DNA from 2 places in the Shigella dysenteriae genome. Region 1 is predicted to be linked to the other one. Evidence: predicted binding sites of a transcription regulator. Region 1 holds the regulator's gene; the other holds the start of a gene.

Region 1 (4,216 bases):
TTTCTGCAGCGCGGCGCGACAGCCATAACCACCAATCAGAAACGCGATAGTTTGCGGGACATAACTTAAACCAATAACTGCCGGGCTGTAGCCCATTTCACTAAGGATGAACGGTGAACCGGTCAGCCATGCAAAAAAACTGGCTGAACAGGCCGCGTATATCAGCACGTTGCCGCGATAGGTTTTAGAACGTAGCAGGTCGGTAAAGGTCAGACCATCCTGACTATTGTTACGGGCCTTCGTCGTGGGTTTGAGCCAGAAAATAGGCAGAATCAGCACCACGGTAATGGCAAACAGGGTGGCGAAAATCGCTTGCCAGGAAAAATGGACCAGCAGCCAGCTTCCTAACAGAGGAGCCAGGGCCGGAGATAGACCCACCAGCGGCATGATGGTCGCAAAAATTCGGTTAACTTTCTGTGAAGGATAAAAATCCGTCACTAACGCTTGCCAGATAACCGCCGCGGCGCAGACACCCACAGCCTGTACAAAACGCAATACCAGCAGCGTAGCGGCGTTTTCTACCCACAGCATCCCCAGACTACCTAACGCAAAAATTGTCAGGCCGATTAATAACACCGGTTTACGACCATAACGGTCGGAGAGTGGCCCCCACAGAAGCTGGGCTGCGGCAAAACCGGCAAGGAACAGACTAAGGCTGGCACTGACAGCAGACGCAGGCGTTTGCAGGTCGGCCTGTATGGCGGCGAAAGCAGGCAGATACATATCGGTTGCCAGAAAACCGAGTACGCTCAAACCCGCCAGCCAGACTAAAAATCTTTTCCCAGGTTGCATGTATATTCTCTAAATCTCTCAATTAAACACCGCCGCAAAGTGTAGGGAGTGAAATTAGTGTTGTGAAACGGTAATATTTGATGACTGATTTCAAAAATTTTGCAGGCAGACTATGTGGTCAGAATATTCACTCGAAGTTGTTGATGCGGTAGCGCGTAATGGTAGTTTTAGCGCTGCGGCACAGGAGCTGCATCGCGTTCCTTCTGCGGTCAGCTATACCGTGCGTCAGCTGGAAGAGTGGCTGGCGGTGCCGCTCTTTGAACGACGGCACCGTGATGTGGAGCTGACCGCTGCTGGAGCGTGGTTTCTCAAAGAAGGGCGCTCTGTTGTCAAAAAAATGCAGATCACCCGCCAGCAATGTCAGCAGATAGCGAACGGTTGGCGCGGTCAGTTAGCTATCGCAGTGGATAATATTGTCAGGCCAGAACGTACACGGCAGATGATCGTTGATTTTTATCGCCATTTTGATGATGTCGAACTTCTTGTCTTTCAGGAAGTGTTCAACGGTGTCTGGGATGCGCTTTCCGACGGGCGCGTGGAACTGGCGATTGGCGCAACACGCGCGATTCCGGTAGGCGGTCGTTATGCCTTCCGGGATATGGGGATGCTAAGCTGGAGTTGCGTTGTTGCCAGCCACCACCCGCTGGCGTTGATGGATGGCCCATTCAGCGATGATACGTTGCGCAACTGGCCGTCGTTGGTGCGCGAAGACACCTCGCGAACGCTACCTAAACGTATTACCTGGTTGCTGGATAACCAAAAAAGAGTTGTCGTGCCTGACTGGGAATCATCGGCAACCTGTATCTCGGCAGGATTATGCATAGGGATGGTGCCAACACATTTCGCCAAACCGTGGCTTAATGAGGGGAAGTGGGTAGCACTTGAATTGGAAAACCCCTTCCCGGATTCGGCATGTTGTCTGACATGGCAGCAAAATGATATGTCGCCTGCGTTAACCTGGCTGCTTGAGTATCTCGGCGATAGTGAGACGCTGAATAAGGAGTGGCTGCGGGAGCCGGAAGAGACTCCCGCAACGGGTGATTAACGACGATAGTCGCGGAACGGGCCGTCAGCCACGGAGCGGCGTTCAATCAAGCGCGGATGCACTTCAATGGACTGCGGTTCTTCACGTTTGTTGACGATACGATCCAACAGCATGTTGAACGCTGTTTCACCCAGCGAATCTTTTGGTTGGTGGATCGTGGTCAGCGCCGGCGTAAAATAGCGGGCGTTGCGCACGTTATCATAACCGATCAGCGAAACATCCTGCGGGACGCGCAGACCCATTTCATCAGCAGCACAAAGTGCGCCCATTGCCATGATATCGCCACCACAGAAGACGGCAGTAGGGCGATGCGGCTGCGACAGTATTTGCTGCATGGCGCGATAACCAGATTCGGGTTCAAAGTCACCCTGAACAATCCAGCTTTCCGGCACCTTGATCATCGCTTCTTCCATCGCCTTCATAAAACCGGCAAGGCGGCCTGCGCCGGTGTTACGTTCCAGCGGGCCGGGGATGACGCCGATTTCGCGGTGACCGCGTTCAATCAGATAACGCCCGGCCATGTAGCCGCCTTCGAACGCGTTATCAATGACCGCATCGGTGAAGTCAGCTTTTGCTTCACCCCAGTCCATCACCACCATTGGGATATGGCGATACTCTTCCAGCATCGCCAGCAACGGCTCTGGGTACTCAGAACACATCACCAGCAGACCATCGACGCGTTTTTGCGCCATCATCGACAGATAAGCCCGCTGTTTCTCAAGATTGTTCCACGCATTACCCAGAATCAGGGTGTAACCTTTCTGGAAGCAATTTTTTTCAACCGCTTCAATGATCTCGGCAAAATAGGCCGCTTCGCTGCTGGTCGCCAGCAAACCGATAGACTTGGTGTGGTTAACCTTCAGGCTACGCGCCACCGCGCTAGGGGAGTAGTGTAATTCTTTAATCGCTGCCCACACGGCGTTGCGCGTTTCTTCAGCGACGAAACGTGTTTTGTTGATTACGTGTGACACAGTTGTAGTGGAAACGTTTGCTCGTTTCGCTACATCTTTTATTGTTGCCATTCCATTTCACTCCAGACCCTAACTTCAGCTCCTGCAAAATCGCAAGGTAAACGTTTGCCTTTACACACCTTACGCACAACAAAAGTGTTGCGGTACGCCGGAAAAACGACACGGAGCGTCAGGAAGGGGTCAATGGCCAGTACGCAAATAGTGTAAGCGTGGAATTTTGGCCGATCTTGACGAAAAGGGGAAGTGGTAAAAACACTTATCATTATAAATGACGGGAGATTTTTTCATCACAGTGTGTAAAAATGCGTAATATCACTTTTTGTGTGGTAATAAAAAAGGAGAAAACTTGATGAGCACCGACCTTAAATTTTCACTGGTAACAACGATTATCGTCCTCGGTTTGATCGTAGCCGTGGGTTTGACTGCCGCGCTGCACTGATTTCCTCTCGAGGGAGCGCGTTCTCCCTCGCATCTCCTTCCTGTTTGTTAGCAAAATGGCAAAAGTGTTTTCTCTTTTTGTTATTTTCATTTTTTTGTGATTGCTGTCATGCTTTCGCCACTTTAATGAATATCGCGTAATGACGCGAAGAGGTGGAGATAAGGCATGAAAATTAACTATCCGTTGCTGGCGCTGGCGATTGGCGCGTTTGGTATCGGGACAACGGAGTTCTCGCCAATGGGCTTGTTGCCCGTCATTGCGCGCGGTGTGGATGTCTCGATTCCCGCTGCCGGAATGTTAATCAGTGCCTATGCAGTTGGCGTAATGGTTGGCGCGCCGCTGATGACGCTTCTACTTTCTCATCGTGCCCGCCGCAGTGCGTTGATTTTCCTGATGGCAATTTTCACGCTCGGCAACGTACTTTCCGCCATCGCGCCGGATTATATGACCCTGATGCTTTCACGCATTTTGACCAGCCTGAATCACGGAGCATTTTTTGGTTTGGGTTCAGTCGTGGCCGCAAGCGTGGTGCCAAAACATAAACAGGCCAGCGCAGTTGCCACTATGTTTATGGGGTTAACCCTGGCAAATATCGGTGGCGTGCCGGCGGCGACCTGGTTGGGTGAAACCATCGGCTGGCGGATGTCATTTCTGGCAACGGCGGGGCTGGGAGTGATTTCAATGGTAAGTCTGTTCTTCTCATTACCTAAAGGTGGTGCAGGGGCACGACCTGAAGTGAAAAAAGAGCTGGCGGTATTAATGCGTCCGCAGGTGCTGTCTGCATTGCTGACGACGGTACTGGGAGCTGGTGCAATGTTTACTCTCTACACCTATATCTCTCCGGTACTACAAAGTATTACCCACGCAACACCAGTGTTCGTCACGGCAATGCTGGTGCTGATTGGTGTCGGATTCTCTATCGGTAACTATCTCGGCGGCAAACTGGCAGATCGTTCAGTTAACGGCACG
Region 2 (4,216 bases), 1.3 Mb from region 1:
GAAGGCGGTTTTAAGGAATAAACAATGCAAAGTGTTGATGTAGCCATTGTTGGCGGCGGCATGGTGGGGCTGGCGGTTGCCTGCGGCTTACAGGGTAGCGGCTTACGCGTTGCCGTACTGGAGCAGCGCGTACCGGAACCTCTGGCGGCGGATGCACCACCACAACTGCGCGTTTCGGCTATCAATGCCGCCAGCGAAAAATTACTCACCCGTCTTGGCGTCTGGCAGGACATTCTCTCTCGCCGAGCCAGCTGTTATCACGGTATGGAAGTGTGGGACAAAGACAGCTTTGGTCACATTTCGTTTGACGATCAAAGCATGGGCTATAGCCATCTTGGGCATATCGTTGAAAACTCAGTGATTCACTACGCGCTGTGGAACAAAGCGCAGCAGTCGTCAGATATCACTCTGTTGGCCCCCGCAGAATTACAGCAGGTCGCCTGGGGAGAAAACGAAACCTTCCTGACGCTGAAAGATGGCAGTATGTTAACGGCGCGTCTGGTGATTGGCGCGGACGGCGCTAATTCCTGGTTGCGCAACAAAGCCGATATTCCGCTGACTTTCTGGGATTATCAGCATCACGCGCTGGTAGCGACCATACGCACGGAAGAACCGCATGATGCGGTGGCGCGGCAGGTTTTCCACGGCGAAGGCATTCTGGCCTTTTTACCGCTTAGCGATCCGCATCTTTGCTCGATTGTCTGGTCGCTGTCGCCAGAGGAAGCGCAGCGGATGCAGCAGGCAGGGGAAGACGAATTTAATCGCGCGTTAAATATCGCTTTTGATAATCGCCTGGGCTTATGCAAGGTTGAGAGCGAGCGTCAGGTGTTCCCGCTGACGGGGCGTTATGCGCGCCAGTTTGCCGCACATCGTCTGGCGCTGGTGGGCGACGCCGCGCATACCATTCACCCACTGGCGGGGCAGGGCGTTAATCTCGGCTTTATGGACGCCGCAGAGCTGATTGCTGAACTGAAACGGTTGCATCGTCAGGGTAAAGACATCGGGCAGTACATTTACCTGCGCCGCTATGAACGTAGCCGCAAGCACAGCGCGGCGCTGATGCTGGCTGGTATGCAGGGATTCCGCGATCTGTTTTCCGGTACCAATCCGGCGAAAAAACTGCTGCGTGATATTGGTTTGAAACTGGCCGACACGCTTCCTGGCGTTAAGCCACAACTTATCCGTCAGGCAATGGGATTAAACGATTTGCCTGAATGGCTGCGTTAAAAATTTCTCTTCTGCTGTTTATTTGATACGCATCACACTTTCATCTCCCGGTTTTTTCGCCGGGAGATTTTCCTCATTTGAAATAAACTAATTTCACCTCCGTTTTCGCATTATATTTTCTAATGTCATGATTTTTTGATTTAGTGTTTTTTGACATTTTTTTAGCTCTTAATATTGTCTTATTCAAATTGACTTTCTCATCACATCATCTTTGTATAGAAACTGGTGTATTTTTTGGTTTTTTATTCTGTCGCGATTTTTGCATTTTTTAACCATAAGCTAATGTGATGATCAATTTTACCTTATGGTTAACAGTCTGTTTCGGTGGTAAGTTCAGGCAAAAGAGAACGATTGCGTTGGGGACCGGGAGTGGCTCCGATGCTGGGTTTTGTGGTGATAATTTCACCATGAAAAAGTTGTCAGCCCCGCTTATTCAATGAGGACAAGATGGCACAACAGACTCCTTTGTACGAACAACACACGCTTTGCGGCGCTCGCATGGTGGATTTCCACGGCTGGATGATGCCGCTGCATTACGGTTCGCAAATCGACGAACATCATGCGGTACGTACCGATGCCGGAATGTTTGATGTGTCACATATGACCATCGTCGATCTTCGCGGCAGCCGCACCCGGGAGTTTCTGCGTTATCTGCTGGCGAACGATGTGGCGAAGCTCACCAAAAGCGGCAAAGCCCTTTACTCGGGGATGTTGAATGCCTCTGGCGGTGTGATAGATGATCTCATCGTCTACTACTTTACTGAAGATTTCTTCCGCCTCGTTGTTAACTCCGCCACCCGCGAAAAAGACCTCTCCTGGATTACCCAACACGCTGAACCTTTCGGCATCGAAATTACCGTTCGTGATGACCTTTCCATGATTGCTGTACAAGGGCCGAATGCGCAGGCAAAAGCTGCCACACTGTTTAATGACGCCCAGCGTCAGGCAGTGGAAGGGATGAAACCGTTCTTTGGTGTGCAGGCGGGCGATCTGTTTATTGCCACTACCGGTTACACCGGTGAAGCGGGCTACGAAATTGCGCTGCCCAATGAAAAAGCGGCGGATTTCTGGCGCGCGCTGGTGGAAGCGGGCGTTAAGCCATGCGGCCTGGGCGCGCGTGACACGCTGCGTCTGGAAGCTGGCATGAATTTGTATAGTCAGGAGATGGACGAAACCATCTCTCCTTTAGCCGCCAACATGGGCTGGACCATCGCCTGGGAACCGGCAGATCGTGACTTTATCGGTCGTGAAGCTCTGGAAGCGCAGCGTGAACATGGCACAGAAAAACTGGTTGGTCTGGTGATGACCGAAAAAGGCGTGCTGCGTAATGAACTGCCGGTACGTTTTACCGATGCGCAGGGCAACCAGCATGAAGGCATTATCACCAGCGGGACTTTCTCCCCGACGCTGGGTTACAGCATTGCGCTGGCGCGCGTGCCGGAAGGTATTGGTGAAACAGCGATTGTGCAAATTCGCAACCGTGAAATGCCGGTTAAAGTGACGAAACCTGTTTTTGTGCGTAACGGCAAAGCCGTCGCGTGATTTACTTTTTTGGAGATTGATTGATGAGCAACGTACCAGCAGAACTGAAATACAGCAAAGAACACGAATGGCTGCGTAAAGAAGCCGACGGCACTTATACCGTTGGCATCACCGAACACGCTCAGGAGTTGTTGGGCGATATGGTGTTTGTTGACCTGCCGGAAGTGGGCGCGACGGTTAGCGCGGGCGATGACTGCGCGGTTGCTGAATCAGTAAAAGCGGCGTCAGACATTTATGCGCCAGTAAGCGGTGAAATCGTGGCGGTAAACGACGCACTGAGCGATTCCCCGGAACTGGTGAACAGCGAACCGTATGCAGGTGGCTGGATCTTTAAAATCAAAGCCAGCGATGAAAGCGAACTGGAATCACTGCTGGATGCGACCGCATACGAAGCATTGTTAGAAGACGAGTAACGGCTTTATTCCTCTTCTGCGGGAGAGGATCAGGGTGAGGAAAATTTATGCCTCACCCTCACTCTCTTCGCAAGGAGAGAGGTTCACAATTCACTGCACGTTTCAGGAACCATCGCTCATGACACAGACGTTAAGCCAGCTTGAAAACCGCGGCGCTTTTATTGAACGCCATATCGGACCGGACGCCGCGCAACAGCAAGAAATGCTGAATGCCGTTGGCGCGCAATCGTTAAACGCGCTGACCGGCCAGATTGTACCGAAAGATATTCAGCTTGCGACCCCGCCGCAGGTTGGCGCACCGGCGACCGAATACGCCGCGCTGGCGGAACTCAAGGCTATTGCCAGTCGCAATAAACGCTTCACGTCTTACATCGGCATGGGTTACACCGCCGTGCAGTTACCGCCGGTTATCCTGCGTAACATGCTGGAAAATCCGGGCTGGTATACCGCGTATACTCCGTATCAACCTGAAGTCTCGCAGGGCCGCCTTGAGGCACTGCTCAATTTCCAGCAGGTAACGCTGGATTTAACCGGGCTGGATATGGCCTCTGCTTCTCTTCTTGACGAAGCCACCGCTGCCGCCGAAGCAATGGCGATGGCGAAACGCGTCAGCAAACTGAAAAATGCCAACCGCTTCTTCGTGGCTTCCGATGTGCATCCGCAAACGCTGGATGTGGTCCGTACTCGTGCCGAAACCTTTGGTTTTGAAGTGATTGTCGATGATGCGCAAAAAGTGCTCGACCATCAGGACGTCTTCGGCGTGCTGTTACAGCAGGTTGGCACTACCGGTGAAATTCACGACTACACTGCGCTTATCAGCGAACTGAAATCACGCAAAATTGTGGTCAGCGTTGCCGCTGATATTATGGCGCTGGTGCTGTTAACTGCGCCGGGTAAACAGGGCGCGGATATTGTTTTTGGTTCGGCGCAACGCTTTGGCGTACCGATGGGTTACGGTGGCCCCCACGCGGCATTCTTTGCGGCGAAAGACGAATACAAACGCTCAATGCCAGGCCGTATTATCGGTGTATCGA

What was found. Region 1 encodes PurR, which represses purine synthesis genes. Its sites were predicted from a motif close to CANGCAAACGTTTGCNTG; they were not measured.
Region 2: a site for PurR is predicted at 1,568-1,585, ahead of gcvT (glycine cleavage system aminomethyltransferase GcvT). Genes of this name have one in related genera too.

The regions. Positions count from the first base shown of each region.
Region 1 is NZ_CP055055.1:2,514,812-2,519,027, reverse strand. It holds gene punC (purine nucleoside transporter PunC) at 1-792, opposite strand, end outside; gene punR (DNA-binding transcriptional activator PunR) at 905-1,837, shown strand; gene purR (HTH-type transcriptional repressor PurR) at 1,834-2,859, opposite strand; gene cydH (cytochrome bd-I accessory subunit CydH) at 3,158-3,247, shown strand; gene HUZ68_RS11990 (MFS transporter) at 3,413-4,216, shown strand, end outside.
Region 2 is NZ_CP055055.1:3,856,532-3,860,747, reverse strand. It holds gene ubiH (2-octaprenyl-6-methoxyphenyl hydroxylase) at 1-2, shown strand, start outside; gene ubiI (FAD-dependent 2-octaprenylphenol hydroxylase) at 25-1,227, shown strand; gene HUZ68_RS18430 (hypothetical protein) at 1,301-1,384, opposite strand; gene gcvT (glycine cleavage system aminomethyltransferase GcvT) at 1,675-2,769, shown strand; gene gcvH (glycine cleavage system protein GcvH) at 2,793-3,182, shown strand; gene gcvP (aminomethyl-transferring glycine dehydrogenase) at 3,301-4,216, shown strand, end outside.